2 linked regions of the Panacibacter ginsenosidivorans genome follow. Each later gene encodes a partner of the first gene's protein in a complex. Links are inferred from orthologs where the notes say so. Each region holds a gene or a part of one and is shown in the gene's direction. Other genes may lie near its edges.

The links.
Region 2: the proteins of uvrA (region 1) and mfd are in contact, whole or in part, in a crystal structure (PDB 4DFC), measured with the Escherichia coli proteins. The link is inferred for Panacibacter ginsenosidivorans from one-to-one orthologs.

The regions. Positions count from the first base shown.
Region 1 is NZ_CP042435.1:322,228-338,765, reverse strand. What follows is about bases 5,476-8,948. They hold uvrA (excinuclease ABC subunit UvrA), read left to right. Parts: upstream 5,476-5,874; coding sequence 5,875-8,748; downstream 8,749-8,948. Other genes in these bases: FRZ67_RS01320 (hypothetical protein), read right to left, coding at 8,853-8,948; FRZ67_RS01330 (T9SS type A sorting domain-containing protein), read left to right, coding at 5,476-5,682. Also shown: FRZ67_RS01340 (fibronectin type III domain-containing protein), read left to right, coding at 1-4,402; FRZ67_RS01335 (hypothetical protein), read right to left, coding at 4,481-5,023; more of FRZ67_RS01330, read left to right, coding at 5,329-5,475; more of FRZ67_RS01320, read right to left, coding at 8,949-9,701; FRZ67_RS01315 (GNAT family N-acetyltransferase), read right to left, coding at 9,850-10,302; FRZ67_RS01310 (RNA methyltransferase), read left to right, coding at 10,458-11,012; FRZ67_RS01305 (UbiA-like polyprenyltransferase), read left to right, coding at 11,021-11,932; Holliday junction resolvase RuvX, read left to right, coding at 12,029-12,442; def (peptide deformylase), read left to right, coding at 12,512-13,090; FRZ67_RS01290 (hypothetical protein), read left to right, coding at 13,087-14,019; FRZ67_RS01285 (outer membrane beta-barrel protein), read right to left, coding at 14,197-14,784; FRZ67_RS01280 (response regulator), read left to right, coding at 15,130-15,525; FRZ67_RS01275 (CheR family methyltransferase), read left to right, coding at 15,786-16,538. UniProt on the Escherichia coli protein: The UvrABC repair system catalyzes the recognition and processing of DNA lesions. UvrA is an ATPase and a DNA-binding protein. A damage recognition complex composed of 2 UvrA and 2 UvrB subunits scans DNA for abnormalities.
Region 2 is NZ_CP042435.1:2,921,206-2,938,255, reverse strand. What follows is about bases 4,876-8,860. They hold mfd (transcription-repair coupling factor), read left to right. Parts: upstream 4,876-5,249; coding sequence 5,250-8,660; downstream 8,661-8,860. Other genes in these bases: FRZ67_RS12360 (DUF4870 domain-containing protein), read left to right, coding at 8,714-8,860; FRZ67_RS12370 (acetyl-CoA C-acyltransferase), read right to left, coding at 4,876-4,947. In the rest of the region: FRZ67_RS12395 (efflux RND transporter permease subunit), read left to right, coding at 1-57; FRZ67_RS12390 (TolC family protein), read left to right, coding at 263-1,555; kdsB (3-deoxy-manno-octulosonate cytidylyltransferase), read left to right, coding at 1,592-2,317; FRZ67_RS12380 ((4Fe-4S)-binding protein), read left to right, coding at 2,381-2,617; FRZ67_RS12375 (universal stress protein), read right to left, coding at 2,744-3,574; more of FRZ67_RS12370, read right to left, coding at 3,769-4,875; more of FRZ67_RS12360, read left to right, coding at 8,861-9,082; FRZ67_RS12355 (hypothetical protein), read right to left, coding at 9,258-9,464; gyrB (DNA topoisomerase (ATP-hydrolyzing) subunit B), read right to left, coding at 9,764-11,743; FRZ67_RS12345 (hypothetical protein), read right to left, coding at 11,959-12,285; FRZ67_RS12340 (M90 family metallopeptidase), read left to right, coding at 12,412-13,200; FRZ67_RS12335 (sigma-70 family RNA polymerase sigma factor), read left to right, coding at 13,284-13,841; FRZ67_RS24000 (anti-sigma factor family protein), read left to right, coding at 13,853-14,095; FRZ67_RS12325 (acyl-CoA dehydrogenase FadE), read right to left, coding at 14,326-16,119; FRZ67_RS12320 (acyl-CoA dehydrogenase FadE), read right to left, coding at 16,298-17,050. UniProt on the Escherichia coli protein: Couples transcription and DNA repair by recognizing RNA polymerase (RNAP) stalled at DNA lesions. Mediates ATP-dependent release of RNAP and its truncated transcript from the DNA, and recruitment of nucleotide excision repair machinery to the damaged site.

The DNA.
Region 1 (16,538 bases):
AAAGACTTTTTACATCAGTTCCATAGATCGTTCCAGTCAATCATATATTGTATACGACAGGGAATTAAGAGATGCTAAAAAATTCGGGTTTGAATGTTTATTAGATCAAACAGTAAACAGCGAAGTACAACTAAGCAATGCAATAGGAGGAGGAATTACTGACAAGAATGCAAATACAAATGTATTACGCACTTATAGATTGGCTTTATGTTTAACAGGAGAATATTCAAGAGCTGTGTTGGATGATGTTGCTCCGGGAACTGATACAAGCACAGTAGCATTGAAGAAAGCCATTATATTAGCCGTAGCGAATTCGAATACTACCGAGGCAAATGCAGTCTTTGAAAATGAATTTAATTTAAGATTGGTACTCATATCGAATGAGACAAGTATCATTTATCTTGACGCTACTACTGATCCATTTAGTACATGGACACCAAGTTTTACCACAACAACCTGGAATACTGAAACCCAAAACACTTGTACAAGTGTAATAGGTGATGCGAATTATGATATTGGCCACATGCTTAATTATAATACTGAAAAAAATAATGGCAACGCAGGCTGTATTGGTTGTGTTTGCAAAACACCTTCAGGCTCTATCGGCAAAGGTCGGGGATGGAACATGTACGGAGAATATCAGGGCGACTATCTTATCATAGATTACTGGACGCATGAATTGGGACATCAGTTAGGTGGCAATCATACTTTTACGCATAGCATAGAAGGCACAATAGCACAGGTAGAACCTGGAAGTGCTTCTACAATTATGGGATATGCTGGTATTACGGGTGCTACAGATCTTCAGGCGCACAGTGATCCATACTATCATGCAATTAGTATTCAGCAGATAACCGATTATATTCAAACTGGTTCGGGTAACACTTGTGGTACAACCAGTTCTTTAATCAATAATTTACCTACTGCCAATGCCGGATCAGATTATACTGTACCAAAATCAACACCATTTATTTTAACAGGAACATCAACAGATGCAGATGCAGCAGATGTGCCAACTTATTGCTGGGAACAAATGGATGCATATGGCACAAGTACAAATTCTAATACCTACCCAACATCAACTACTACGAAGGGGCCTGCCTTCAGGTCTTTCTTACCTGTCACCAATACATCCAGATCATTTCCAAGACTTCAGGTTGTACTAGACAGTAATAATACAGGTAAATGGGAAGTATTGCCATCTGTATCAAGAACATTGAACTTTAGATTTACAGTAAGAGATAATCATAGTGGCGGCAGTGCTAATGTCAGTGATGATGTGGTTGTAACTGTTTCCGGCACTACCGGACCCTTTGCAGTTACCTCTCCCAACACAGCAGTTAGTGTAGGTGCCGGAACAACACAAACAATCACCTGGAGTGTTAACAGTACAAACACACTTGCAGCCAATGTGAAAATATCTATGTCAACAGATGGAGGGCAAACATTCCCATATGTTCTTGCCGCCAGTACACCCAATGACGGCACTGAAGCGATTACTGTACCAAATGTAACAAGTGGCGCTTGTCGTATTAAAATAGAAGCAATAGGAAATATCTTTTACGATATATCAAATGTGAATTTCTATGTAGGTTCCTGTGGAACAGCTATAGGGCTGAAAGCATCATCCATCACTAATAGCAGTGCTACACTCGGATGGACAGCCGTAACCGGAGCTACATCATATGATGTAGATTACAGAATATCCCCCTCCGGTGCATGGACAAATGCAGCAACAGCCACTACTTCAACAAGCGTAAATATTACAGGGTTAATGCAAGGAACTCTTTACGACTTTAGAGTAAAAACAAATTGTCCATTAAATAATGGAGATTATGCAACCGCACAGTTTACCAGTTTGTGTAGTGCTACACCAACTGGCCTTACATCATCAAATATTACCAATTCAACTGCAACCCTTAGCTGGACAGCCGTAGCTGGTGCAGCATCTTATAAAGTTGATTACAAATTAAGCTCAGCAAGTATTTGGACTAGGGCTGCAAACGCAACTACTGCTACAACAGTGGACATAGCCAACCTGGTATCAAGTTCTGTTTATAATTTCAGAGTAAGAGCTAATTGCTCATCTGGCAGCACGGCTTATATATCCGGAACAAATTTTACAACATTATGTAGCGCTGCGCCATCAGGCCTGTCTGCATCCTCCATTACCAATTCAGGTGCTATACTCAGTTGGACAGCTTCTGCAGGCGCTTCTTCTTATACTGTGGATTACAAGTTAGCTTCTTCAGGTACCTGGACAAATGCAGCAACAGCCACAACATCAACTTCAGTAACCCTGAGTGGATTATCAACAGGTACAGTATATGATTACAGGGTGAGAGCAAACTGTGCATCAGGCAGTACATCTTATACAAGCGAACAATTTACAACATTGTGTAATGTTGCACCATCAGGTTTATCTGCATCGTCTGTAACAAATAATTCAGCAACCATTAGCTGGTCTGCATCTACAGGTGCAGTAAGCTATGATGTGGATTACAAATTAACATCAACAGGTATCTGGACAAATGCAGCAACAGCAACAACATCAACATCTGTAAACCTAAATAGCTTAACAGCAGGTTCAGTTTATGATTACAGGGTAAGAGCTAACTGTGCTGCAGGTAGTACTTCCTACACTGGCGCGCAGTTTACAACTTTATGTGATATTGCTCCAACAGGCTTATCAGCATCATCCATTACCAATACTTCAGCAACTATAAGCTGGTCTGCATCTTCTGGAGCGGTAAGCTATGATTTCGATTACAAATTAACATCAACAGGCACCTGGACAAATGCAGCAACAGCAACAACATCAACATCTGTAAACCTAAGTGGATTAACTACAGGTTCAGGATATGATTACAGGATAAGAGCAAATTGTTCTTCAGGTAGCACCACATATACCAGTGCACAGTTTACAACATTGTGTAGTACAGCACCGTCAGGACTTGCAGCGTCTTCAATTACCACTTCATCAGCATCAATTAGTTGGAGTTCAGCAACCGGTGCAACAAGTTATGATGTGGATTATAAAGATGCAGCATCAAGTAGCTGGATCAATGCGGCAACAGGCACTACAGCTATCTCTGTAGACTTAAGCAGTTTAAATTATAGCACAGTTTATGACTGGAGAGTGAAAACGAATTGCGCATCAGGTAGTAGTGCTTATTCAACCTCACAGTTCACCACCGCCACACCGGTATGTAATGACCCATCAGGCCTTGTATCATCAGCCATTAGTTCATCAACAGCGACTATTAGCTGGAGTGCCGTAACAGGAGCAGCAAGCTATGATATAGATTATAAAGATGCGGCATCAATCAACTGGGTCAATGCTGCAACAGGCACCACGGCTACTTCCGTTAACTTAAGCAGCTTAAATGCTAATACCACCTACGACTGGAGGGTGAGAACAAACTGTATATATGGCAATACCAGCAATTACACTACTGCACAATTTACCACATTAATAGCAGTAGGTTGCGGTGTGCCGGTAACATTAACTACCACCAATATTACAGCTTCATCAGCCACCTTCAATTGGACTGCAGTAAGCGGAGCACTTGGTTATACAGCAGGATACCGTGCCACCAATACACAAAACTGGATTAATGTAGCCTCAGGTACCACAGCCACTTCAGTAAATGTCAGCGGTTTACTAAGCGAGACAAATTATGAATGGCGTGTAAAAGCTGTATGCGCATCAGGTAGCAGTGCTTATAATACTACTTCATTTACCACAAGTGCAACCTGCCCCGGCAAATTCGATACTACTGCAAATAATAATAATTTTGCTACAGCAGTGGATATACCATTCAGTACAGATGTGTATGGAACCATCAATGCATCAGGCGATGTGGATTATTACAAACTTACTATCCCTGCACCAGGTCCTATAACGGTAACACTTACCAATCTGCCTGCAGATTATAATATCTATACTTATAATGTCAATCAGAAGTTCACCGGCAGTTCCATAAATACCGGCACAGCAAATGAAAGCATCACAATCACAGTCGCCAAAGGCACACATTATATTAAAGTAGCCGGTGCCAATGCAAATGAATACAATGCATCAACCTGCTACACCTTAAGAGCCGTTCAGGGCACAGGCCCAAGCAGTAAAGATGCATCATCGCTTATTGCACAACAAAGCAAAAGCGGCATGAAGGTGTATCCAAATCCGGCGCACACGATCATAAATATAGCAACCACAAAAATGCCGGAACAATCTGTCATCAAAATAGCGGATGTATACGGCAGAACCATCATGCAGCAAAAAGGCGCAGCAAACACTAAGATCGATGTAAGCAGGCTCACCGCAGGCAGCTATTTTGTAACCGTCATCACTAAAGAAGGCAGTATTATCTATAATACAAAATTTGTGAAATATTAACTTTAAGCTTGATCTTTAAACAGGGCCATCGTGATTCCTCACGATGGCTTTATTGTTTGAAATGGACTATAAAAAATATCAATGAGCAAGATTGCTTCTAAACCAATCCTGCTGTGATCTTGCTGCTTGTTCCGCTATAATCTCTTTTGCTATTTTCTTCTGTGCATTTTTAAGTGCACGACCTATCATAGGATGCTCGAGAGATTCATTTTCCTGCATGCCTAAATTCGTCAGCAACACAGTTATATTTTCTCCACCAAAATATTTAAAGAGTGGTTCATCAAGTGCACTGTAAACAATTGCTTCCTGCAATCCCAATGATAAAAACAATTGTTGCTCTTTCAGGGAAAGTGGGTAATGTTCTGCAAAAATTATCTTCCTTTCATGTATATATACTTTTGATGCCTGCCGGTACATAATTACTTCAGCATTTATAGCATGCTGCCCGAAAAAAGATTGCAGTTGCTGTAGCGTTTCTTCAAACCAGCATATAAAGATTACATCTGTTTTTGCTTTTACTAAATCTATGCATGCATTCATCTTTGCGTTAGATGACACCCAAACATGATCTGCAATCTTTATTGCAGGCATTTTGTCTTTTTTACCAAATAGAGAAAACATAAAAGGAGTTTATATTTTTTTGTTACCGGCAATATAACTTGTAGCATCATTCCTTGCGTCGCACACTTCATCTGCAACACTTTAATGATCTGATGTGAACTATATGCTCATCACTAAATCAACACTTAAATATATGCGTAACAACTTAGTGAACTTTTAAATAAGGATCGATTTACTTAATAAGGTTTTAAAGACGCAAAAGAATTATAGCATTTTTTAAATTCCATTATAAAAATTCAGTTTTAATTTTACAAAGCTTGAATTTAATCCGCCTAAGTACTTTAAACTTTTAAAAACGTACCCTTATGAAGAAGAGTTTCCTGCTCTGCTTTCTTTTTATTTGTTGTATTTTATCCAATAAATTATTAGCTCAAACAACTGATAGCAGTTCAACAAACGTCAATGCCTCTTATTCTGTAACATCCGGTGTGAAAATATATCCAAACCCTGTACGGGATGTGCTGCAAATTGAAGGTCTTGATCCTTCCGTTAAAAATATGATTTCAGTTTCATCATCTTATGGAAGAATTATTTTTCAAAGCCGTTCATCAGGTTCAGGAAGTTATTCTGTAAATGTTGGGAAACTAAAACCGGGCTTATATTATGTAACAATAAAGCAAAAAGACAATAGTATTCTATTGAGATTTTTAAAGGAATAAAAATCAAGGGATAGATTTTTATGTCAAAACAAGCACTGCTAAATAATGGTGGTGCCTTTTTTTGTTGAAGCAAGCACAGGAGTAAAAGAGTGCGACGCAACGGTTGCTTAATAGTAGCATTGTGCCCAGGTTCAAAAAATTAGCCTTGTCTTTAAGAACCAGTTAGCTAATTTTGACGTTTAGCAAACTATTATGGCGAAAAAGAAAGTTGAAACAGCTGCAACAATTGGTGTGCGGCATGAAGAAGTGATTGAAGTGATTGGCGCAAGAGAACATAACCTGAAAAACATTGACATCACTATTCCCAAAAATAAGCTGGTTGTTTTTACAGGTGTTAGCGGCAGCGGAAAATCTTCGTTGGCTTTTGATACCATTTTCAATGAAGGGCAGCGTCGCTACATGGAAAGCTTTAGTGCGTATGCAAGACAATTCATTGGAGATATGGAAAGGCCGGATGTAGATAAGATAACAGGTTTATCTCCGGTGATTTCTATTGAGCAAAAAACCACTAATAAAAATCCCCGGTCCACTGTTGGCACAGTTACAGAAGTGTATGATTTTTTGCGTTTGTTATATGCAAGAATAGGAGAAGCATATAGCTACAACACCGGAAAGAAAATGGTGAAGTTTAGTGAAGAGGAAATTGTAGAAAATATTTTTCAGAAATTCAAAGGCAAAAAAATAACATTACTTGCCCCGTTGGTGCGTGGTCGCAAAGGTCATTACCGTGAATTGTTTGAAGACATTCGAAAGAAAGGTTTTGTAAAAGTGCGTGTGGATGGTGAAGTGAAAGATATTACAGCCCGTATGCAGGTTGACCGTTATAAGATTCATGATATTGAAGTTGTAATCGACCGCTTGAAAGTTGAACAGGAATTTAAAGTACGCATCAGTCAGAGTGTACAGCAGACTTTAAAAATGGGAAAAGACCTGATGTTTTTGCTGGTGAATGAGGATGATAATGTGGTGCAATATTCAAAACAACTAATGTGCCTCGATACAGGCATTAGTTATGAGGAGCCATCACCTAACGCGTTCTCATTTAACTCTCCCTATGGTGCCTGTCCAACCTGCAAAGGCCTGGGAAGCGTATTTACCATAGATATGAATGAAGTTTTACCAGATCAATCTAAAACGGTAAGAGAAGGTGGTATTGTGCCTTTGGGAGAAGAGAGAGATGCAAGTGTATTTCAACAGGTGGTGGCATTTGCAAAAAAGTATAAGATAAGATTAGATGTACCAATAAGAGACTTACCAAAAGAACAATTAGACCTGCTTTTGTTTGGCGATAAAAATATTAATGCTTCATTAGAAGTAGACACGGATGACGAAACTGTTCCACATGAATATACAGGAAGTTATGAAGGCATTATCCCTATGCTTAAAAGGTGGTTCTCTTCTTCTTACAGTACAGAGGTGCTGAGAGAGTGGGTGCAGAAATACATGATATTGAAAAATTGTCCAACTTGTAACGGCGCAAGACTAAAGAAAGAAAGTTTGTGGTTTAAAATAGATGAAAAGAATATTTCTGAGTTGAGTGAAATGAATCTTGATAAACTGATGATCTGGTTCAATGGAATCGAAAAAAGGTTGAGCAATAAACAGAACACCATTGCAAAAGATGTTCTTAAAGAAATAAGAGAGCGGTTACAATTCTTATTAGATGTTGGGTTGACTTATCTTTCTGTTAATCGTCCATCAAGAACATTGAGTGGCGGCGAAAGTCAGCGCATAAGACTTGCAACCCAAATAGGATCACAATTGCAGGGCATTACTTATATTCTTGATGAACCTTCTATTGGATTGCATCAAAGAGATAATCATCGTTTGATAACAGCATTACAAAATCTTCGCGATATTGGTAACAGTGTATTAGTTGTTGAGCATGATAAGGACATCATGATGGCATCAGATTATCTTGTGGATATTGGTCCTAAAGCCGGTAAACATGGCGGTGAGATCGTTGCAGCAGGAACACCGAAAGAAGTGATGCAATCGAATTCAGAAACATCACAATATTTAAGTGGTAAGAAAAGTATTGCAGTGCCTAAAGAAAGAAGAAAAGGCAATGGCAAAACACTTGAACTAAAAGGCGCAAAGGGTAATAATCTTAAAGATGTTTCTGTGAAATTTCCATTAGCTAAATTCATCGTGGTTACGGGAGTCAGTGGGAGTGGTAAATCAACATTGATCAATGAAACGCTTTATCCATTGCTGGCCAAGCATGCTTATAATTCACGTTATGCTGTTATGGAGTATAAAAGTGTAAAAGGTTTGGAACATCTTGATAAAGTAATTGAAATAGACCAGAGTCCTATTGGTCGAACACCACGCAGTAATCCCGCTACTTATTGTGGGTTCTTTACGGAGATAAGAACTTTATATGCATCTGTTCCTGAAGCAAAGATCCGAGGTTATAATGCTGGCCGTTTTTCATTTAATGTAAAAAGTGGCAGATGCGAAGTTTGTGAAGGCAGTGGCATGCGTGTGATTGAAATGAATTTCTTACCAGACGTATATGTGCACTGCGAAAAATGCAATGGCAAACGTTATAACCGCGAAACCTTAGAGATCCGTTATAAAGGAAAATCTATCAGCGATGTACTGAACATGACGGTCGATGAAGCCTGTGAATTTTTTCAGCCCGTACATTATCTCTATCGTAAAATAAAAGTGTTACAGGATGTTGGGCTTGGTTATATAACGCTTGGTCAATCTGCTGTAACATTGAGTGGTGGCGAGGCGCAACGTGTAAAGCTTGCAACAGAGCTTGCGAAAAAAGATACCGGTAAAACATTTTATATTCTTGATGAACCCACTACAGGATTACATTTCCAGGATATACAGCATTTGCTTGATGTATTGAATAAACTTGTCGATCGTGGTAATACTGTGCTAGTAATTGAACACAATCTTGACGTGATAAAAGTAGCCGATCATATTATAGATCTTGGTCCTGAAGGTGGCGATGGGGGTGGCAGAATTTTATTTGAAGGCACACCGGAAGAAATGATCAATAATAAAGAAAGTCATACGGCGAGATTTTTGAAATTAGAATTGAAATAAATTTCATTCCAAACACAGCTCCATATATTTACTAAAGTACAAGAGTGCGACGCAACAAAAGCTCCATATTTTGTGTGCAGGCGGGCTAAAAAAAATAAAAGGAATTATAATTTGGGATAGTAGATGTATAATTTCTTATCGAGCCTGATACTAAGCCTGAGATAAAAAGTGGTGTAGCTGTCTTTATCTGTATTATCAGCTTTAAGAATATCTGGTCTAACCTTCTCCGGTTTTCTGGATCTGGCGTATAATTGTTTTGCAACTGCAGCTTTTTCAGGCGTGAAATATTTATCGAATAAGGTAGGATCTATATAAGTAGTGCTGATATCATCCATATAATCCGTAAAGGTCTTACGTATCATCCAGCCTGCAGATAAGCCAAAGCGGTTATTAAAATAATATTTTACACCAACATTGATCGGAATGAATAAAACGGTACGTGCATACGGCTTTCTGTCTGGATACTCCTGAAACCCTTCGCCTTCGAGTCTGAGTGGTTGTAAAGCATACCAATGACCATCCAAATTAGCTTTAGGATTGAAATGCATCACACCAAGACCTGCACTTATATATGGGTTGAATCTGAAAAGCTCCATCCTGTTATGGTAAAGGTGCATAATAGGATACCAGGTATAAGTTCCGGTAGCTTCTATTACATTCGATTTAAAACTAAGATTGCGCCAGTAACGCCAACGCTCCATGTCGCCGGTATTATTTATAAGGCTGTCTGCACCGGTAATCATGGCAAAATTAATACCCAGATTTACTGCCGAATAATTGTTGATATTGTACGTACAGGATGCCCCTGCCAATATCCTGTTTACATCAAACATATAATCCTTAAGGCCGTCGCGGCCAATGCCTTTATTACCACCTAAATCTCCCAGGAATTGGTTGGCTCCTACAGAAACATCAATTTCCCAGTAATTGGTTAAGTCTCTTAACCCATCCAAATCATACGTTTTTTGAGAAAAGGTATAGGCTGACGTAAGCAAAAGGAAACTAATAGCAGTTAGTATTTTTTTACACAGTCCGTGCATACGTGCAAAATAGTATGTTTTAATTGGTTGTGCTCTATAAACGTATTAATTCTCGTATAAATTATTCAACAGGCTCAAAAATCATTTCAATATGTTCAATATCATCTTCCAGGTAAATATCGCTGCATTGAACAAAGCCCAATGATTCATAGAATTTCTTCAGGTATAACTGTGCACCAATTTTTATTCTTGTCTTACCAAAAAGCAATCCGCAGTGTTCGATGGCCTTTTGCATAAGTACACGGCCGGTACCGCTTTTACGGTAACCAGCATTTGTAACTACCCTGCCAATGGAAGGTTCTGTATAAGAAATCCCGGGCGGAACTAATCTTACATAAGCCGCCGGCACATCCCCATCCCATCCGCATAGATGATAGCAATGCTGGTCTTTATTATCCATATCAAGAAACACACAATTTTGCTCTACCACAAAAATCTCGCTGCGTAAACGTAAAATAGCATAGAGTTCAAATACAGTAAGATCACGGAATGGCTTGCATTTCCAATAAATCATAGCTGACAATTTTTATTAGCCCGGCGTAAAATTAATAATTAAGCTGCCGTTGCGTCGCACTCTTGTACGCTTTATTCTATATGAAGCATATTCAAACCCAACGCTGATTTAAAAACTCACAACTATCTTTGCGGTTTTAAACACCCCTTTAGGGGATGGGGGCTTCTATAATGCGTAAACTGAGCATGGATGAACTGAGCCGTAAATCAGTAGAAGAATTTAAGGCGGCGAAGAAAAATACGATCATTGCAGTATTAGATAATATTCGCAGTATGCATAATGTAGGAAGTGTGTTCAGAACAGCAGATGCATTTTTACTGGAGGGCATTTGTTTATGCGGTTATACAGCACAACCACCACACAGGGATATTCATAAAACAGCATTGGGTGCAACAGAAACGGTTGATTGGATTCATTTCTCAACTACAATGGAAGCGGTCCGGCAGTTAAAAGAAAGAGGGTATAAAGTTTTTGCTATTGAACAGGCAGAAGGAAGTATTTCATTAGAAAAATTTACTGCTGAACAAGAAGAGAAACTGGCTGTTGTATTTGGTAATGAAGTGGAAGGTGTGAATAGTGACGTTATAAAACTTTGTGATGGTTGTATAGAAATACCACAGTTGGGTATGAAACATTCACTGAATATTTCTGTAGCTGCAGGGATTGTATTGTATAAATTGTCCGAACAAAGACTGGAATTTTTAAAATAGAATTATTGATGAGTACAGTAAAGAATTATTTGAGTTTAGTAAAATTTAGTCATACCATTTTTGCATTGCCTTTTGCAATGATTGGATTTTTTATTGCATTACCATATTCTCAAATTCCAATGCGATATATTGATTATGCTATAAAACCCTTAAGTATAATTCCTTTTGATTGGGCAATCTGGAGACTTATTTTAATTCTTATCTGTATGATAACAGCACGCAGTGCAGCTATGGCTTTCAACCGTTATTTAGACAGAAGTTTTGATGCAAAGAATCCACGTACTGCTATTCGTGAAATTCCAAAAGGTATTATCTCTGCCAACAGTGCACTAAGGTTTGTGATATTGAATTGCGTGTTGTTTATTACCGCTACTTTTTTTATAAATAAAATCTGTTTTTATTTATCACCTGTTGCATTATTTGTTGTATTGTTCTATAGTTATACAAAACGTTTTACACCACTTTGTCATTTAGTGTTAGGTCTCGGTTTATCATTAGCACCAATAGGCGCTTATCTTGCTGTTACCGGCAGGTTTGATGTTTTGCCAATCTTGTTTTCATTAGCTGTAATATGCTGGGTTAGTGGCTTTGATATCATTTATGCTTTGCAGGATATTGAGTTTGATCAATCTCAACAACTCTATTCTATTCCTGCTATGCTTGGTAAATCAAAAGCATTGCGTGTTTCAAAATTATTGCATGTATTAAGCGCTGCATGTGTTATTGCTGCTGGCGTATATGGTGGTTTTAGCTGGTTGTATTGGGCAGGAATAATAGTATTTGTCGGCATGCTCATTTACCAGCATTCTATTGTAAAACCCAATGATCTTAGTCGTGTAAATATTGCTTTCATGACGGCAAATGGTATTGCCAGTGTGGTATTTGGTGTACTAGTAATTGCTGATCTGTTGCTTTTATAAAAGTTGCGTAAGGAATAAAGTGTACAAGAGTGCGACGCAACGATGTTAAATGTATATTCATAAGCCGGGCTCAAAAAAATATTTTTATAAAAATTTATGGCAAGAATACTTTCAATTGATTATGGTGCAAAAAGAACAGGCCTCGCTGTAACTGATCCATTACAGATCATTGCAAGCGGCCTTACTGCTGTTGATACAAAAGACCTGATGCCTTTTCTTAAAAAATATTTCCAGGATGAAATTGTGGAATTAATACTTATAGGTGAACCCAAGAACTGGGATGAAAGCGATACGCATGCCACGCCATTAGTACAGGCATTCATCAAAAAACTACATAAAGAATTCCCCACTATGACTGTGCAAACAGTGGATGAACGTTACACTTCAAAATTGGCGGTACAGGCCATGCACGAGATGGGAATGAAGAAAAAAGACCGCCAAAATAAAAAGAATGTAGACGAAATTGCCGCCACTATTATGCTGCAGGAATACCTGAACCGCCATGTATAATGTGCTTTTTGTTCAACCATTAACAAGCTAAGAATTATATTTGCGGCAATTTTTAATTTAGAAGGTTTTATGATTTTACCCATTGTTGCATACGGAGCAGATGTTTTAAGAAAGAAAGCGTTGGATATAGAACCGGAATATCCTCAACTTGATAAATTGATAGCTGATATGTGGGAAACCATGTATGCCAGTAATGGTGTGGGTTTGGCGGCACCGCAGGTTAATAGGAATATCCGCCTTTTTGTAATGGACAGTGCTCAGATCTTTGAGCACCAGGAAGAAGATGATAAAGGTCAATACCCTGATGAGCCAGGTGTAAAGAAAGTTTTCATTAATGCACATATTGCAGATTTTGGCGGTGATGACTGGAGTTATAATGAAGGTTGTCTAAGCATTCCTAAAATACGCGAAGATATTTTGCGCCCTGAAGAAGTGACTATTGAATATCTTGATGAAAATTTTCAGCCGCACACAGAAACATTCAATGGCATTACAGCCCGTATTATACAACATGAGTATGACCATATAGAAGGTAAATTATTTATTGATTACCTGAAACCATTAAAGAAAAAAATGCTGCAGGGTAAATTAAATGACATTTCCAAAGGCAAGATAAAAGTGGATTATAAAATGGTTTTTCCTAAATGAAATATTGCATCGCTCTTTTAATATCGCTAACCTTTTTTACTTACACCTACGCACAGGATACTACAGTTATATGGGATAACCAGCAGATTACTTTGCCCGAAGCTGTTGTAAAAAATAATCTTGATTATAAAAATATCTTACAGCGCATTAAGAACGATACTACTTTTTATAAGGCATTCCGCAACCTGCACATTATCGAATTCAGTTCTTACAACGATATACGCATGCTTAACAAAGGTGGTAGCGTAAAAGCAAGCTGGGACAGCAAAACAACGCAACATAGAGAAGATAGTTGCCGCACCATGGAGATCATTAACCAGCAAACAACCGGTGATTATTTTGATAAGAAAGGCAATTACAATTATACTACTGCAGAAATGTACGCATCAATTTTTCTTACCAAAGGAAAAGTATGCGGTGAAACAAATATTGTTACAGGCCATGAGTTTGATCTTAGAAATAAATCAGGAATGGAAAAACATAAAGAACAATTAAAGATGTTGTTCTTCGATCCGGGTAAGAAAATTCCAGGCATTCCATTCATTGGTAACAAACTGGATCTCTACGATGATGATGCACACAAGCTGTATGATTACAAACTTGACTTCATTGATTATAAAGGCAGCTTTGCTTATGTGTTTACCATAAAACCAAAAGAAGATCTGGGTATGTTCGGCAGGGATGATATTGTGATGGATGAAATGACAACATGGTTCGATTATAAAACATTTGAAGTGCTTGCACGTAATTATGCACTCAGTTATAAAGTTGGTGTTTACGATTTTGATGTTAACATGCAGGTTGAAATGACAAGAGTGGGAGAGTTGCTTGTGCCAAAAACTTTACGGTATAAAGGAGACTTTGCTGCTTTGTTTAAAAAAAGAGAACGTGGCGAGTTCACTGCCACGTTGTTTGATTTCAAAAGATAAAAATAAGTGCGAAGCAATTGAAAGTATGCATCTAAACTGAAAGCAAAAACGCTGCCGGTGTAGATTTTAAGTAGGAATTTTTTGTAACCGGCTTTCTGTTAAATCTTCAGCTTCTGTTGCGTCGCACTCTTGTACTGTATAAACACTGCGCATCATTTGATGCTGCAGGAATATTTTTTATTTCATGGGATCTTTAGCCAATTGCTTTACCTGTTTGCCTGGCAGATAGATCTGAAACCCTAAGCCAAAACCTATGTTGTTATTAGTAGTTGAACTTCCAAAACCTACAGTAAGGTTATATTTTACTAATGCTTCCAGTGCAATATTCTGATTAAGAAAATAGGAGAGGCCGGGACCAATTCCCACACCAAGTCCGTTAGTGCTTGTTTTTTCTACATTATCTCCTGAAAGATTGGTACCATTGATACCTGCATTTGCTTCTACAAACCATTTGGTGGTTCGTGCAAGGTTAGTTGCTTCAGCGCCAAAATATTTTCTTGCAAAAGCACCCACGCCATAATTAGTTGCAGTAGCTCCCTTTTGTGTGTTGAGACCAAAATTTACTTCAGCACCTAAAAGCATATTGTCTTTAATAAACCATCCTGCTTTGGGGTTCAGGTTTAAACTGAATTGTGTATTACCTTCCTGGAAATTCAAACCAAAACCTGCAAGGTCTGCACCAACCAATACATTTCCTTTTTGTGTTTGTGTAAATGCTGCAGACATAATAAGCAGTGAACATGCAGTAATAATAATTTTTTTCATAAATAGCTTGTTTTACAATAATTAAAACAAGTATTGTTCCATAAGTATTTTATGCCTGAAAACTGGAAAGAAGCAAAGTATTAAGTGTACTATGTGGAATTAGTTCCCCCCGGTTTATAAATTACATTTTATAAACTCCAAAAATATTTTCATTTATATAATTAATGCACCTAATATTCTGTTTAGGAAATACTTGCCAATACTTCTGATTACTTCATCAGAAAAAAATTTGGGCATATTTATCATTCCAATTTTCTTTATTAACAGGCATTATATGCTAAGAATATTTATTACAAGCAAGCCTGAAATAAGAACTACCTTTAAATAATTCAACACATATAATTTATGGGGCGGCAAGTTTTAATAATAGATGATGATACGGATACCTGTAAGTTATTAACCAGGGTCCTTCTAAAAATTGGGTTCTGTGCAGATGCTGCATATACTGCTAAAGAAGGTATTCAGCTTTTCACCCGAAAACACTTCGATATTGTTTTGTGTGACTATAACCTCGGAGATTCAAACGGTCTTGATATATTAATTAAGGTAAAAGAAATAAGCCCGGATACAATTGTGATCATAATGACAGGTTACCTTAATTCCAATATTGAAATGGAATTGAAAGAACATGGAGCATTTGATTATATTACCAAACCAATCTATCCGGAGGTTATTTTAAAAATATTTAAAAATGCTATGGCTTTCGCAAATAATAAGACCGCTGTTAACGGCCAGCAATAAAAAACTCTGCATTAGATAACTAGTTAATAACTTTTATAAACTTCCGCCTTGACACATATAAACTTCAGCTCAATCATACAGAAAGTACAAGAGTGCAACGCGACGAAGTCTTATACCTATTAACCTAAAAGATGATTTTAATCAGCATATTTCCCTATTCGTCATCTTATATTTAATAATTCACGAGCCTGGCTAAAGATTAATGCAAGTTAAACCTGTTCTGAAACCGATTTTTTTGAACATATCTTGAACTTCCCATAATGAAAAATGAACAATATATAATAGCCATCGGCGCCTCTGCAGGCGGGCTGCAGGAGATCAATTCTTTTTTCGACCATACTCCCTTGGACGGTGTTTCATACATTGTTATCCAGCACTTATCAGCAGATTATAAAAGTATGATGGCCGCATTGCTTGCCAAACACACAAAGCTGAAAGTTGTTGAAGCGCAAAACAACATGTTTGTAGAGTCCAATAATATTTACCTTATTCCAAGTACAAATATCATGACGATTGATGATGGCCGTTTATTGCTGACCGATAAAGTAAAAGGCATACCCAATCGTACAATCAATACTTTTTTTAACTCTCTTGCAAACGAGAGGGGCAATAAAGCCATCGGTATTATTCTTTCGGGTACCGGGTCTGACGGTACAGAAGGTATTGAAGCTATAAAAAATGGAGGTGGCATGGTGATAGTGAGTGATCCTAAAACAGCAGAATTTAATGAAATGCCGATTAGTGCTATTGCTAGTGGTAATGCTGACTATGTTGTTGAGCCTGAACAAATGCCCAATATAATAGAGCAATATGTAGCAGAAAAAACGAAATTGCCCGATGAAGAATTTAGTAATGAAGAGGAAGAAAAAATAATGGGCAATATAACAGATCTTATTAAAGAGCAGTTACCTGTTGACTTTTCTGATTACAAAACTACTACTATCTTTAGAAGGATCAGGAGAAGAGCTTCTCTTCTTAACTATCGCAATATGGAAAGCTATTTTGGCCTATTA
Region 2 (17,050 bases), 2.6 Mb from region 1 along the record:
GTGTACACATTCATATCCGGTATTCATAAAACAAAAACAATAGAAGTTTCTGAATAATTTTTGAGCCGGCTTTAGAATAAGAATGCAGCTTTTCTTGCGTCGCACACTTGTACTTGTGAATGGTGAATCAGATAGCAGTACCAATTTATTGACCATTTACGATTGGCGATTCTCGTTCCAAAAGCACAAGTGAGTGACACAAGAGGCGATGAGTAAAGGACTTTAGCTGGCTTCAAAAAATTGATTTGTATAATAAACAGTAATGAAAAAATTTCTTGTCGTATTATTATTGATCAGCTTTCAGGCAAAAGCACAACAAAGACTTACCCTGGAAGAAGCGATCAATATTGCATTGAAGAACAGTTTTGATATTCAGCTTGCGAAAAACAATGTAGAAGCAAACACTATATTAAATAACTATGGTGTGGCGGGCGGGTATCCAACAGTATCTGCTACGGCAAATGATAATGAACAGATCACCAGCCTCAATCAAAAATTGAGTAATGGCACCAACACAAACAAGAGTGGTGTTGCTGCAAACAATCTTACAGCTGGTGTTACCGGAAGTATTCTTTTGTACAATGGAATGCGTGTGGTAACTACTAAAAAAAGGCTTGAACAATTACAACAGCAAAGCGAGCAGTTGCTAAATGTTCAGATTCAAAATACGATCGCATTGGTGATGACGCAATATTATGACGTGGTACGCCAGCAGAGTTATTTAAAAACATTGAATGCTTCTATAGATGCTGCGTCGCAACGCCTCGAAATTGTAAAAGCACAACAGTCTGCAGGCTATGCTAATAATGCAGACCTGTTTCAATCGCAGCTTGACCTGAATACTTTGCAATTAAGTAAGCAGGCACAACTGGTAATTATTGACCAGGCAAAAACAGATTTTCTGACTTCATTAAATCTGAAAACCGACAGTACCATAACCATAAATGATACCATTATTACCGGTAAAAATATTTTGCTGGACAGTGTACTGAATAATCTTCCTGCAAGCCCTGAGGTTATTGCAGCAGAACAACAGATTAACATCAATCAGCTGGTAGAAAAAGAGATCACTGCACAACGTTATCCATCGCTGCGTTTAAATACGGGGTTTAATTACAACCGCTCTCAAAGTGCTGCAGGATTTACATTACTGAATCAAACATACGGCCCAACCTTCGGATTAAATCTCTCTATCCCAATTTATAATGGCTCTGCATATAAGCGCCAGCAGAGAGTGGCTGAGATAGACACAAAGAACGCAAAGATCCAAAAAGAGTCTTTACTTAAGGACAATGAATCCAATGCTGTAAAAAAATACCAGTCTTATGCAAGTGCCTTAGAACAATTGGAAACGCAAAAAGAAAATTATTCACTCGCACAACAATTGCTTGATCTTGTATTGAAAAAATTCGAGCTTAGAAACGCCACAATAGTTGACGTAAAAAATGCACAACAAACTTTTGAGAATGCCGGGTATTTATTGGTTAACCTGAATTTTGTTGCTAAGTCTGCGGAAATAGAATTAAAACGTCTTAGTAATCGTCTTGATTTTTAAATGTGTTAATCCGCATCTTTGCAATAAAGTTTTTCTATGAAGAAAGTTGCATTGATTCCTGCACGTTATGCGGCTACCAGATTTCCTGCCAAGCTGATGCAAGTGCTGGGTAATAAACCTGTGATAAGACATACTTACGATAATACAATTGCCACCGGTTTGTTTGATGAGGTGATCGTTGCAACGGACAGCGATATTATTTTCAATGAAATTACACAGCATGGTGGCAAAGCGGTAATGAGTAAAAGACCGCACGAAAGTGGCAGCGATAGAATTGCGGAAGCTGTTGCAGATATGAATGTGGATATAGTAGTGAATGTGCAGGGTGATGAACCATTTGTAAAACGTGAACCGCTAAAAAAACTCTTACACGTTTTCGAAGTTGATGAAGGAAAAAAGGTGCAGGTAGCAAGTTTAATGCAGGTGTTGAAAGAACAACAATACATAGAAGATCCTAATTACGTGAAAGTAGCCGTTGACAAGAATTGCAATGCCATTTTCTTCAGCCGTTCTGTAATTCCTTATCCCCGTAATAAAGAGATGGCCATTACTTATTACGAGCATATTGGTGTGTACGCATTTCGTAAACAGGCATTGATAAATTTTACCAACTGGCCCATGACTCCACTTGAATCTGCAGAAAAAATTGAATGCCTGCGCTATCTTGAAAATGGCATTCCGCTTAAGATGGTTGTTGTTGATTATATGGGTGTAGAGATAGATACACCGGAAGACCTGGCAAGGGCAGCAAAATATTTATAACTCAAGCCTGTTCGGCAATTTTTATTTTCAGTTTTATCATTTAATTTACCGATAAAAAATAATATGCCTGTAAAAACACATAAATATTCCAACGGAGAAGTTACTGTTGTTTGGAAACCCGATGTTTGTATTCATTCAGCTATTTGTTTCAGGGGATTGCCTGATGTGTTTAATCCGAAAAATAGACCCTGGGTAGAAATTAATGGTGCTAGCACAGATAAAATTATTGATCAGGTTCGCAAATGTACGAGTGGCGCGGTGAGTTATTTTATGAATGCAGAAAAGAACGATGAAGAATAATTGCAATCCTGTATTCAGGAAACACACAGTACAGCATTTTGCCTGTTAAATTTATATTCTGCAGATGAACGTAATGCAACGCAACAGGCGATGCACAAAGTACTATAGCCGGATCCAAAAAAATGATTAATGCACTACCATTAACGGTACATGGCTATGAAAGGCCAATGCTTTGGTATGGCTCTTGTGAAAAAGCGCATCGAACCAGCCCATCTTTTTTGGAATAGTAATAATAAGGTCAACTTCTTTTTCCAATGCAAATTTGTTGATGGCCTGTACAAAATCTGCATCATCAATAAAATGATATTCCGGATTGTAACCCTGCAATAAAGTGTCAAGCATTAAACTTTCAAAGGGGGTATCTGCAGTAAAGTGTTTTTGCCTGTGGTCGATGTTTACCACAAATAATTTTGCACTGGTTTCATTCAGTATTCTTTTTATAGGATCAACGGGTGTGGTTTCTACCACCTGTGAAAAATCGCAGGCCAGCATAATTTCTTTTATATCTGTATAGCCGGCGTCCGGAGGTACAATGATCACTGGCACTGTGGCTTTTCTTGAAACATCAATAGCGAAACTACCAATAAGATTTTCTGCAATTTTTCCGGTGCCGGTAACGCCCATCACTATCAGGTCAATATTATTATTTGTGCACACTTCATTAATATCCATGGTTAACACACCATATTCACTCAGTGTTTCTAACTCCATATTCTTATCACAAAATGCTTTTAGTGTTAGCTTAAAAGCAGTAAGATTTTCCTCGCTTGCCTTTTTCATTTCTTCTATGTCAATAGCATCCACTATAGCCATATTAGCATCTGTTACAATAGGTGTCTGGTAAGCATTGTAGAAAATGATCTTTTTACATTTTACCTGTTTTGCAAAATTGATAGCATACATGGCTGCATTTCTTGCAGCAGGCGAAAAGTCTGTAGGAACCAGTATGGTATTCATGGTGGTTTAATTTCTATACGAAGTTAAAAAAGGCTAACAGTTTAAATACTGACAAAAGTCATGCTGAATAAAGTTAACAAAAAAGGGTTCTACTCCAGGAGGAACCCTTTTAAATTAATATAATTGCCGAGACGGAGAGGCCAAAGCCTTAATACCTTTTTTCTATATGCCTTTGCTTCTCAGCAGTAGAAAAATTACACAATATTTTCAATGATGCCTGCAATGCCTTGTCCACCACCAACACAAGCTGTAACCATACCATATTTTTTGTTCAGTCTTTTCATATCACCAAGTAATTGCACGGTAAGTTTACAACCTGTGCAACCCAAGGGATGACCGAGTGCGATAGCCCCACCGTTGATGTTTACTATATCAGGATCTAAATTAAGTTCACGTATTACAGCAAGCGATTGTGATGCAAAAGCTTCATTCAATTCTATCAGGTCAATATCTGCAAGATTCATACTGGCCTGTTTCAAAACCTTTGGTATTGCAGCAACCGGTCCTATACCCATTATGCGCGGATGCACACCAGCAACTGCACTGTTCACCAAACGTCCTATTGGTTTAAGACCAAGTTCATTGATCATTCTTTCGCTCATTACAATTACAAAAGCAGCCCCATCACTTGTTTGAGATGAGTTCCCCGCAGTAACAGAACCACCCAACGCAAATGCGGGTTTCAATTTTGCCAATGCATCTATTGTTGTATCCGCACGTACGCCTTCATCTGTATCTATTACATAATTGCGTGTTGCTTTCTTGCCTTTTTCATTTAAGTAAACTTCTTCTACATTAACAGGCAATATGCCTGGTTTAAAATAACCATTCTGTATAGCATGCATCGCTTTTTTATGCGAGTTCAATGCAAATGCATCCTGGTCTTCTCTGCTTACTTTAAATTCTTTTGCTACAGCTTCTGCAGTAAGACCCATACTTAAATAATAATCAGGGTCGTCTTTGGCAATAGCATAAGAAGGAACTGTTTTCCAGCCAGCAGTTGGAACAAGGCTCATGCTTTCTGTGCCGCCTGCAATAATGCAATCAGCCATGCCTGTACGGATTTTGGCTGTAGCCATAGCAATGCTTTCGAGACCACTTGCGCAATAGCGGTTGATAGTAATACCTGCCACTTCTATGCCCAATGCTTTGGCGGCAATGATACGCCCAAACTGTAATCCCTGTTCTGCTTCAGGCACAGCGTTGCCTACAATTACATCATCCACACGTTTTGCTTCCAGTTGCGGTACCGATGCCATTAGTCCTTTTATCACTTCCACCGCAAGATCATCGGGCCTGTAAAAACGCAGACCACCTTTCTTGCTTTTACCTACTGCGGTGCGGTAACCGGCAACAATATATGCTTCCTGCATAAAATAAATTTTGATTATCAAATGTAATACAAAGTTGTTTATGCAACTAAATGCGAAAGTTAAGATTTTGGTACTGGCTGTAGTGCCTGTAGCATCGCCGGTTGTGTCACTCACTTGTACGTTCGGAATAATAAGCAAGCTGCGAGCTTTGAGCCATGAGCTACGAGCAAAACGCAATTGCTCACGACTCGCTATTAGCTCACATCTATTCTTCAGTACAAGTGTGCGACGCAACAATGTTAAATAGCATTGCTGGTGCTGGCTCAACAAAATAAAACCAACTATCTTTGCAGCCGCAGATTATGAACTTAAGTGCGTTGCTGGAACAGTATCAACAATCTCCCCGTCTTTTTCAGCTGACGGACAGGCTTCTTTTTGCCGATACCCAAAAAATCTTTCTCAAAAATTTACAGGGCAGCAGTGCAGAATTTGTGGTAAGCAGTGTGTTCATGCATACTAATACGCAGCAACTAAATCATCTTGTTGTTTTGAACGATGCGGAAGATGCGGCTTATTTTCACAACACGCTGGAGAATCTTACCAGTGCGTTGGACCTGTTTTATTTTCCGGCATCATTCAAGAACAGGAAGAATTTTAAACTGCTCAACTCTTCGCATGTAATGCTACGTACGGAAACACTTACGAGACTTGCTGCCGGCGGTAATAAGAAGATCATTGTTACTTACCCGGAAGCACTGTTTGAAAAAGTTGTTTTGCCAAAAACACTTAGCAGTAATATTATCAGTATAAAAACAAACGACACCATAAATCTCGAAAGTCTTTTGGAGTTGTTTGTAATGTATGGTTTTACACGAACAGATTTTGTGTATGAACCTGGCCAGTTTGCACTGCGTGGAGGCATACTGGATATTTATTCTTTTGGAAATGAAAAGCCTTATCGTGTAGAATTGTTTGGTAATGATGTGGACAGCATACGAATCTTTGATCCGGAAACACAGCTTAGTGAACGAAAGCTTTTGCAAGTAAGCATTATACCAAATATTGAAACACAGTTTGATAGTGGTGAGAAAGTTTCATTACTCGAATTTCTCCCCGAAAACACGATTGTGTGGTTAAAGGATTGGGATGTAATAAAAGAGAAGATCTTTTTGCAGGAAGAAGACCTGGAAGGTTTTATCGCTTTGCTTGATGACGGATATCGCATGCAGAACAGTGATGAAGACGATGATACGCAGGTTGTGAAAGAAATAAAATGGGATGATTTTGTAAAGCACGATGTGATTGAAAAGCAACTTGCGTCAAGACATATTGTAGAGTTTGGATTTAAGCCACAACTTGCAACATTTGAAATAGAGTTTGCTACCAAACCTCAACCTGCCTTTAACCGTCAATTCGATTTGCTGATAAAAGACCTGAAAGCTCATGAGTCTGCAAAATATAGCATTTACATTTTTGCAGAGCAGGCAAAACAACTGGAAAGGCTCAACAGCATCTTCAATGATCTCAATACTGAAATACAATTTGTACCTGTCGCAACTTCTATTCATGAAGGGTTTATAGATGAAGACCTGAAAGTTATTTGTTATACAGATCACCAGATATTTCAACGTTATCATAAGTATCGCGTAAAACAGGCATACAACAAAAACAAAGCTCTTACTTTAAAAACATTACGTGATCTGCAGCCCGGAGACTTTGTTACGCATATAGATCATGGTGTGGGTACTTACAGTGGCTTGCAAAAACTTGAAGTGAATGGCAAGCTACAGGAAGCCGTACGCATTATTTATAAAGACAGCGATATACTTTATGTAAATATCAACTCGCTGCATAAGATCTCAAAATACACAGGCAAAGAAGGAACGATACCAAAAATAAATAAGCTGGGTAGCGATGTATGGAACAGGCTGAAAGAGAAGACGAAGGCTAAAGTAAAGGAAATAGCATTCGATCTCATCAAGCTATATGCACAAAGAAAAGCGCAACAAGGCTTTGCACATTCTCCGGATAATTATATGCAGACCGAACTGGAAGCTTCTTTTATATATGAAGACACACCGGATCAAAGTAAAGCAACAGCAGATGTAAAAAAAGATATGGAAAGTCCATCACCGATGGATCGTCTTGTTTGTGGCGATGTAGGTTTTGGTAAAACAGAAGTAGCCATTCGTGCAGCATTTAAAAGTTGTGTCGATGGCAAACAAGCTGCTGTATTGGTACCAACCACCATTCTTGCATTTCAGCATTATAAAACTTTTAGCGATAGGTTGAAAGATTTTCCGGTTACCGTTGATTATGTAAATCGTTTCAAATCTGCAAAGGAGAAAAAAGAGACTTTAAAGAAATTAGAAGAAGGCAAAATAGATATCATCATAGGTACTCATGGTTTGTTGGGTAAAGAAGTAAAATTCAAAGACCTTGGCATCATGGTGATTGATGAAGAGCAAAAGTTTGGTGTAGGTCATAAAGAAAAGTTGAAAACGTTAAAGACAAACGTTGATTGCTTAACGCTAACGGCAACGCCAATTCCACGTACACTGCAATTCAGTTTAATGGGAGCAAGAGATCTCAGTATTATTAATACACCGCCACCAAACCGTCAACCTATACAAACAGAAGTACAGGTATTCAATCCTGATTTCATAAGAGATGCCATCTATTATGAAACAGAACGCGGCGGCCAGGTTTTCTTTATACATAACCGTGTACAGGGCCTGGGCGAAATGTCTGGGTTGATACAAAGTCTCTGCCCCGATCTTAGCATTGGGTATGCTCATGGGCAACTTGAAGGTCATGAACTGGAAGAACGAATCCTTGATTTTATTGATAAAAAATACGATGTATTGGTTTGTACCAATATCGTTGAAAGCGGTGTGGACATTCCAAACGTAAATACCATTATTGTAAACAATGCACATCATTTTGGATTGAGCGATCTGCACCAGTTGCGTGGCCGCGTTGGGCGTAGTAATAAGAAAGCATTTTGTTATTTACTCGCTCCTGCAATGAGTACGTTGCCAACTGATTCCCGTAAACGTTTGCAAACACTGGAACAGTTTAGTGATCTTGGAAGCGGCTTTCAGATCGCTATGCGTGACCTTGATATACGCGGTGCAGGCAATATGTTAGGTGGTGAACAGAGTGGTTTTATGGCTGAGATAGGTTTTGAAATGTACCAGAAAATTCTTGATGAAGCAATACGTGAATTAAAACGCACTTCATTCAAAGATCTTTTTAAAGAAGAGATCAGCAAACAGGATGATTATGTAAGTGATTGTACCATCGATACCGATCTGGAAATTCTTATCCCTGATGATTATGTAGAAAGCATTACAGAACGCTTATCGTTATATACAAGATTGGATAGTTGCGAAACCGAAGAAGACCTTGTTGCTTTTCATGCAGAGATGCTGGATCGTTTTGGTCCAATGCCAAAAGCTGTCGAAGATCTTTTTACAACGGTACGTTGCCGCTGGCTCGCTGTAGATCTTGGCTTCGAAAAAATGAGCCTGAAATCAGAAACCCTGCGTTGCTATTTTATTAACAGAAATGATTCTCCTTATTTTGAATCAGACATCTTTAAAAACACTTTGCAATATTTACAAACAGGTACCAACAAAGCAAGGTTAAAACAGGTAGCTAAAAATTTCCTGTTGGTTGTGGATGATATAAAAGGCATGGAAGCTATGCAAAGATTTCTCAAGCTAATGCATAATGCAGTTATAAGAAAGAAAGAAGTAATGGAGGCATAAGCTTTTGCAGAATTCATTTCATTTCTTTATCTTTCTCTAAAATCCCCCGCACTATGTCACAAAACTCTTTTCTCGGTACAGATAGTTTACCGGCAATTGTGCCTACCAGTGATGAAAAAACATTGGGCCTGCTTGCACACGTATTAACATTTGTAGCATCATTTCTTGCACCGCTAATTATTTATCTTATTAAAAAAGATCAGTCAGAATTTGTTGCAGATCATGCAAAAGAATCTTTGAATTTCCAGATAACACTTTTTTTAGCAGTAATGGTTTGTATTCCTCTTTCTATAATTTTAATAGGTATTCCTGTTCTTATACTTATTGGAGTGCTTTCATTGGTTTGGAGAATTGTCGCGACAATTAAAGCAAGCGAAGGCAAAATATACAGGTATCCTTATTGTTTACGATTGATCAAATAAAGGGAATCTTTTGTATCCGGCCGCATTACTACTATAAATCATTTCTTGCGTCGCACTCTTGTACAGTTTGTTCTTTAATGATCAAAATATTTTCAAAGCATACTATTGCTCAGGCATATATAAATAAAAAGCAGCGAAAACTTTCGCTGCTTTTTATTTGAATCTTGTATAGATCTTAGAAACCTTTCTTTGCCACACCATCAGCAATGGCTTGTAAAGCTTTCGCTTCGCTAAGAATGGCCGCCATTTTATTTCCTTTTCCATCATGACCGGAAGCCATATAACCGCCTTTTGCAGTTTTGCTTACAACAGCATCCTGCATAGGAACATTCTTTTCTTTTGTTTTAAGGCAGTATGCTTTAATCATTTTCGAAGTGTCCATTTTTAAGTATTTAATTGGTTAGTTAATAGATTTTTACCCTTAGAAACAGCACAATCTATATTTTTTTTTTATAATCTGCAACAGACGTAGAAAAAAGTATTGCACACAAAAACATTCACAAGTTTCCTGCCAGGACGAAATTTTACTCCAACGACTTCTTTTTTCCTGCCGAAATATCAACTAAAAGTACAAGTGTGCGACGCAAGAGAAGCCTCATAGCAAGAAAAATGCAGGACCCATAAAAAAGAAAACCATGCATAGTTTGCATGGCAAATATTTTTAAAAGAAACCGGAATTAGTTACACATCAATCCTCGCATACTTGGCATGCGATTCAATGAATTCGCGGCGTGGAGCTACTTCATCACCCATCAGCCTTGTAAAAATTTCATCTGCAGTTATCATATTATCAATGGTTACCTGCTTCAATGTTCTGCGTGTTGGGTCAAGTGTAGTTTCCCAAAGCTGTTCTGAATTCATTTCGCCAAGACCTTTGTAGCGCTGTGTAGTTACGCTGTCGTCTTTACCACCGCCAAGCTTGGTAATAAGTGTCCTGCGTTGATCTTCATTGTAGGCGTACTCCTGCTCTTTACCTTTCTTAATAAGATACAAAGGTGGCTGTGCAATGTACACGTAACCTTGTTCTACCAGTTCTTTCATGTAACGGAAAATGAACGTAAGAATCAGCGTTGCAATGTGCGAACCATCTACATCGGCATCCGTCATGATAATAAGCTTATGATAACGCAGTTTAGCAAGATTCAATGCTTTTGGATCTTCCGGCGTTCCAACGCTTACACCCATTGCTGTAAACATATTGCGTATTTCCTCGTTCTCGTAGATCTTATGCTCCATGGCTTTCTCTACGTTCAGGATCTTACCACGCAACGGAAGAATGGCCTGGTGACTTCTGTCGCGACCGGATTTTGCTGTACCACCGGCGCTATCACCTTCAACCAAAAATAGTTCGCATTTTTCAGGGTCACGTTCGCTACAGTCGGCCAGTTTACCAGGTAATCCGCTTCCGCTTAGAACAGTCTTACGCTGTACCATTTCCCTTGCCTTCTTTGCTGCCACACGTGCCTGCGCAGCAAGAACAACTTTACTGATGATGTTTTTAGCCTCTTTTGGATTTTCTTCCAGGTATGCTTCCAATGCACGGGCTACGGTTGTTTGCACAATACCGCTTACTTCGCTGTTACCAAGTTTTGTTTTTGTCTGGCCTTCGAATTGTGGCTCCGGAACTTTCACAGAAATAATAGCGGTTAAGCCTTCACGAAAATCATCACCTTCTACTTCCACTTTTGCTTTTTCAAATAAGCCTTGCTTATCACCATATGTTTTAAACACCCTGGTAAGCGCCTGTCTGAAACCCGTTACGTGTGTGCCACCTTCAATGGTGTTGATGTTGTTAACGTAAGAGAAAATATGCTCTTTAAAATCGTCATTGTAAGTCAGTGCTACATCTACTGCTACATTGCTTGCTTCATCATGTGCTTCCACATACAATGTTTTAGGGATAAGCGGCGTACGTTTAGCGGCAGTATCCAGCATTTCAACAAACTCTACAATGCCACCTTCGCTGTAAAAATTCTTGCTGTAATTATTACCGTCTTCATCCTTTTCACGAAGATCTGTGATAGTAATACTGATACGTTTATTAAGAAAAGCAAGCTCACGAAGACGGCCTTCAAGTATTTCCCTGTTGTAAATACCTGTCTGGAAAATGGTCATATCCGGCCAGAAGTGAACAGTGGTACCAGTTTTTTCGGTAACACCAATTTCACGAACAGGATATGCTGGTATACCCGTATGGTATTCCTGTTCAAATACTTTTCCCTCGCGGTTTACGGTTACATGTAAAGTACTGCTCAATGCATTTACACAACTAACACCCACACCATGTAAACCACCAGAAACTTTATAGGTATTTTTATCAAATTTACCACCAGCATGCAAAACAGTCATTACAACCTGTAAAGCGCTTACACCTTCTTTTTGGTGAATACCTGTAGGAATACCGCGACCATCATCACTAACACTGATGGAATTATCCTCATGAATAATAACAAATATGTTTTTGCAATAACCGGCCAGCGCTTCATCAATGGAGTTATCTACAACTTCGTATACCAGGTGATGTAACCCTTTTACACCTATATCGCCAATGTACATTGCCGGTCTTTTTCTTACGGCTTCCAGGCCTTCCAAAACCTGTATACTGTCTGCACCGTAGCCATTTTGTTGGGGAGATACGGCAGGCTTTAATTCTTCGCTCATATGTGTGTAATACCTGCATTTTTTGCAAGTGGGCGAAGTTAAGTAAAAGCAACTGTTTAACAGCTATCTTAACGGCCAATTTTCCCACAATTTTCCCGGTGATTTTTTGATAGATTTTGGTGTTTTTTGAACCAGGCTTTGCAGCATGAATAAAGCTTTCGTTGCGTCGCACTCTTGTGCTGGAGCAAATGTTGCAGCATAATTGAAAACATGCCTTAATTAACCCATTTATCCAATAATGTTTTATTATTACTGATCTTCCCAACGATTCTATATTTTGAATAGTAAAGAATGCCGGATTGTTCAGCTATTTCTTTTACAACAGCTTTCGGATTTACCCATTTGGAATGTATAAACCAACATGTTTTTCCATCGTAATAAATAAAACCAACATGACTGTCCAAACCAACAATAAATAAACCTGCACCTTTTTCTTTCACAAAACTCAATGTAGAATCAAGCGGTTTATTCGAAAATGTTTTGATGTCTTTCTTGTCTGCAAATGCTTTTATAATTTGTTGGGAAGCTGATTGACCAATCATTACCCTATTTAAAGAAATTCCTGCGTCACAGAAGTTCTCATTTGAAATGATTGAACTAGTTTGATGCATTCAACTCATTTTTTCATAAAACTTAGCTGTATCTTTTTCTAATACTAACTTAGTTAAATGAACGGCCTTATCATTTTCGTAATCTGCGGTGCTATTTTGTTTTGGATCCTCTTTGGAAAAAAGAAGACAAAAGAAAACAAAGCGGTGTTTCCTGAGAACTATCGCCAGTTACTTGAAGATAATGTTGCTTTCTATCGTTCACTTGATGATGCAGGTAAAATCCGCTTTGAAGAAAAAATAAAAGCTATTTTTTCATACATAACCATAAGTGGTGTAAATACAACAATAGATGACCTTGACAAATTACTGGTAGCAAGCAGCGCCGTAATTCCAATTTTTGGTTTTAATGAATGGCGTTATTACAACCTGCGCAATGTTTTACTTTACGAGGATACTTTTACTGCAGATCAGTTTTCTACTACAGATAAAGACCGAAATACTTTAGGCATGGTTGGTACTGGCGCTATGCAGCAAATGATGATACTCTCCAAACCTGCGCTGCGATTGGGATTCAAAAATGAGACCGATAAAAACAATACTGGCATTCATGAATTTGTGCATTTGTTGGACAAAGCAGATGGAGAAACAGATGGTATTCCTGAGCAACTTTTACAAAAACAATATACTATCCCGTGGCTAAACCTGATGAACGATTCCATTACAGAAATCAGAGAAGGAAAATCTGATATTAATATTTATGGGGCTACCAGTAAAACAGAATTTTTTGCTGTAGCGGCAGAATATTTTTTTGAACGACCCGATCTGCTGCAACAAAAGCATCCTGAACTTTTTGCGTTACTCGAACAAGCTTTCCATCAAATACCTGCAACTATTAAAACAAAGTGAAAGCCTTTTGTATTTGTAAAGCCGTTGACAAATGTTTGTCATCAAATAAAATTAAAGGCTCTTCATTTCCTTACTTTTGATTTATGTCTGCACAATTAGATGCTACAAAATGGGTAAATGATTACAGTGATATGCTCTACCGGTATGCACTACCGCGTGTAAACGACAGCGAAATCGCAAAAGACCTGGTGCAGGATACCTTCCTGGCGGCATGGCGCAATTATGATAATTTTAAAGGAGAGATATCGGAAAAAAATTGGTTGTACGCCATTTTAAAAAATAAGATTATTGATCATTTTCGAAAAGCTTCCACACGCTTAACGGATAGTTTGCCGGGAATGGCCGATGATGATCCTTACTTTGACGAAGCAGCGCATTGGAAACAATCAATGCACCCAAAAGAGTGGGATGACAGCGACAGCCTTGTTACAAAGAAAGAATTCTATGAAGTGCTCAGCAACTGCAAGAATAAACTAAAACAAATTCAGGATACGGTGTTCACTATGAAATATCTTGAGGGGCTCGACAGTGAAGAAATATGTAAGGTGTTAAATTTAACATCGTCTAACTATTGGGTACTGATACACCGGGCAAAGCTGCAATTAAGAGCATGCCTTGAAAAAAACTGGTTTACAAAATAGATGTTGTGCGTATGAAATGGATGATAACATGTAAGGAGGCCACTAATTTTATTTCTTTAAAAGAAGAAAGAAAACTCACGGTTAAACAACGCATACAGCTATTGTTGCATTTGGGCATTTGCTCTTTATGCAAGCTTTTTTACAGGCAAAATAAAATTATAACGCAGCGTGCAGCTCATCTTCATGAGCATACAAATGCAACACTTTCACAACCTGAGAAAGAAGCGATAATCCAAAGAATAAACGCAGAATAATTTTAATACCAACTGTAGTGCTTATAGCATCTTCTGTTGCGTCGCAAGCACTTCATCGTTCCGTTTTTATAGCTACAAGGAAAAACATTTCAGTGCATCTGGCTGAGTGTAGGCAAAGCCGCACAAGTGAGTGACACAACTAAAGCTTAATAGCATTCCGTAAGTCTGAAACTCATATAAACAAAAAGCGCCGAAAATTTTTTTCGGCGCTTAGATTTTATGTGGAAATGTTAGAAACAATAACAGCCTTCCTCTATCATCCTATCTGCAATGCGGCGGCGCGACGCTTTGGTGTTAAATGGTTCTGTTTTGGTAAAACGTCTCAGGCCAATTTGCATCATACGCAATTCATCGCCATCTGCAAAGGCATTTAATGCATCTTTGCCAGCTTTATTAATACTATCGGCTGCATCATACAGGTAAGTGTTCATCATATCTTTTTGAACCAATACTGCATTGGCACCATACAGTTCTGTTAACTTTAGTACACGTAGCAATGCACTTTCCGCCATAAAAGTATTGATGCACATATCTGCAATATTCATCAGCACTTCCTGTTCTTTATCAAGATTCATCATCAGCTTTTGTACGGCAGCACCAGCCACCATAAGGATGGCTTTTTTAAAGTTGGATATATACTTTCTTTCTTTTGCAAAAGGTGCATCATTTTCTTCTAATGTAGGAATGCTCATTAATTCTTTGCTTACAGCCATTGCCGGCCCCATTAGATCAAGCTTTCCTTTCATGGCACGTTTAAGCATCATATCAACAGTCAATAAACGGTTAATCTCGTTGGTACCTTCATAAATGCGGTTGACGCGGCTGTCCCTGTAGGCTTTACTTATTTCATATTCGTCACTAAATCCATTGCCGCCATGTATTTGTACCCCCTCGTCTACACAATAATCCAAAAGCTCGCTGCCAAATACTTTTAACATGGCGCATTCTATTGCGTATTCTTCTGCGGCACCTAAAAAGGCAGTATTAAATGGTTCGCCTGATTGCAGTAATTCTATATCACGCTCACTTATCATACTACCTACCCGATAGGTAGCGCTTTCGCCAACCCATGTACGGATGGCCATTTCAGCAAGTTTATGTTTAATGGCACCGAAATTTGAAATGGGTTGTTTAAACTGCTCTCTGTTCATGGCGTACTGGAGTGATAATTCTACAACAGATTTACTGGCGCCTACTGTTGCTGCGCAAAGTTTATAACGGCCAATATTTAAAATGTTGAACGCTATTATATGTCCACGTCCGATTTCTCCCAACACATTTTCTACCGGTACTTTGCAATCCTGAAAGTAAAGTTGTACAGTTGACGAACCTTTGATTCCCATTTTTTGTTCTTCTGTACCCTGCGTAAAGCCTTCAAAACCTCGCTCAACAATAAATGCAGTAAATTTATCTCCATCCACTTTTGCAAATACCGTATATACATTTGCAAAGCCGCCATTGCTTATCCAGCACTTCTGCCCGTTAAGAATATAATGTTTACCATCATCGCTCAGGATGGCCGTTGTTTTAGCACCTAAGGCATCACTGCCACTTCCCGGTTCTGTAAGTCCATAAGCTCCGATCCATTCGCCGGTTGCCAGTTTAGGTATATATTTTAGTCTTTGCGCTTCTGTACCAAAATATAAAATCGGCATAGTGCCAATTCCTGTATGAGCCAAATATGAAACAGAAAATGAATAACCACGGCCCAGGCCTTCCATTACGATACTGCCAGTAACAAAATCTTTTTCAAGCCCACCGTATATTGCCGGTACACTAACGCCCAACAAACCTTGTTCGCCGGCTTTTGCCAGAAGGGTTAAATTATAAAGCGGATCTTTTTCAATTTTTGCATGGTTGGGAATTATTTCAGTTTCCATGAACTGGTGACACATATCCATCACCATTTTCTGCTCTTCGTTAAATTGTTCAGGAATAAAGGTTTCAGCAGAATCACTTTCTTTAATAAGCCACTCACCTCCTTTTAAGGCGTGGTGTGTTAGTACGGTTGCGGATTTATCCATAGAATTGTTTTTAGTTGCTACTGACGAAAGAAGAAGTCATAGGTTTAAACGCTATATGTTATAAAATATTTCATTATGATAAACGGTATGTAAAAAGAAAGCAGGCGTTATTTAATCAGATGCAACCCGACAAGACTATGGCAATACTTATGCCACTAAATAATTTTATATGAAAATTTTAGAAGCAATATTTTTTTTCTTCAATCATTTTATCGGCAATACGCCTTCTTGCCGATTTTGTATCAAAAGGATCAAGTTTTGTAAAACGTTTTAGACCTATATGCATCATACGCAAGTCATCCCCATCTGCGAATGCATTCAATGCATCTTTACCGTTCTTATTTATTCTATCAGCAGCGTCATATAAATAAGTTTGCATTATGTCTTTTTGAAAAGTAACAGCCGCTTCCCCGAAAGTATCTGTAAGTTTCATTACGCGCAATAAAGCGCTTTCTGCATTGTAGGTATCAATAGCCATATCTGCTATATTCATCAATACTTCCTGCTCTTTTTCAAGATTCATCATTAATTTCTGAACAGCAGCCCCAGCCACAAGTAATATTGCTTTCTTGAAATTGCTTACATATTTTTTTTCTTTTGCAAACGGGGCGTCATCTGTGGTGAAATCAGGGATACTCATTAATTCCTTAGCGACTGCAGTTGCCGGTCCCATAAGATCAAGCTTACCTTTCATGGCACGTTTCAATACCATATCGACGGTAAGTAGCCGGTTAATCTCGTTGGTACCTTCATAAATGCGGTTGATACGGCTGTCGCGGTATGCCCTGCTTATCTCGTACTCATCACTGAAACCATTACCGCCATGAATTTGTACCCCTTCATCTGCACAAAAATCCAATACCTCACTGCCATATACTTTAAGCATGGCACATTCAATGGCGTATTCTTCAGCTGCGCCTAAATAAGCTTT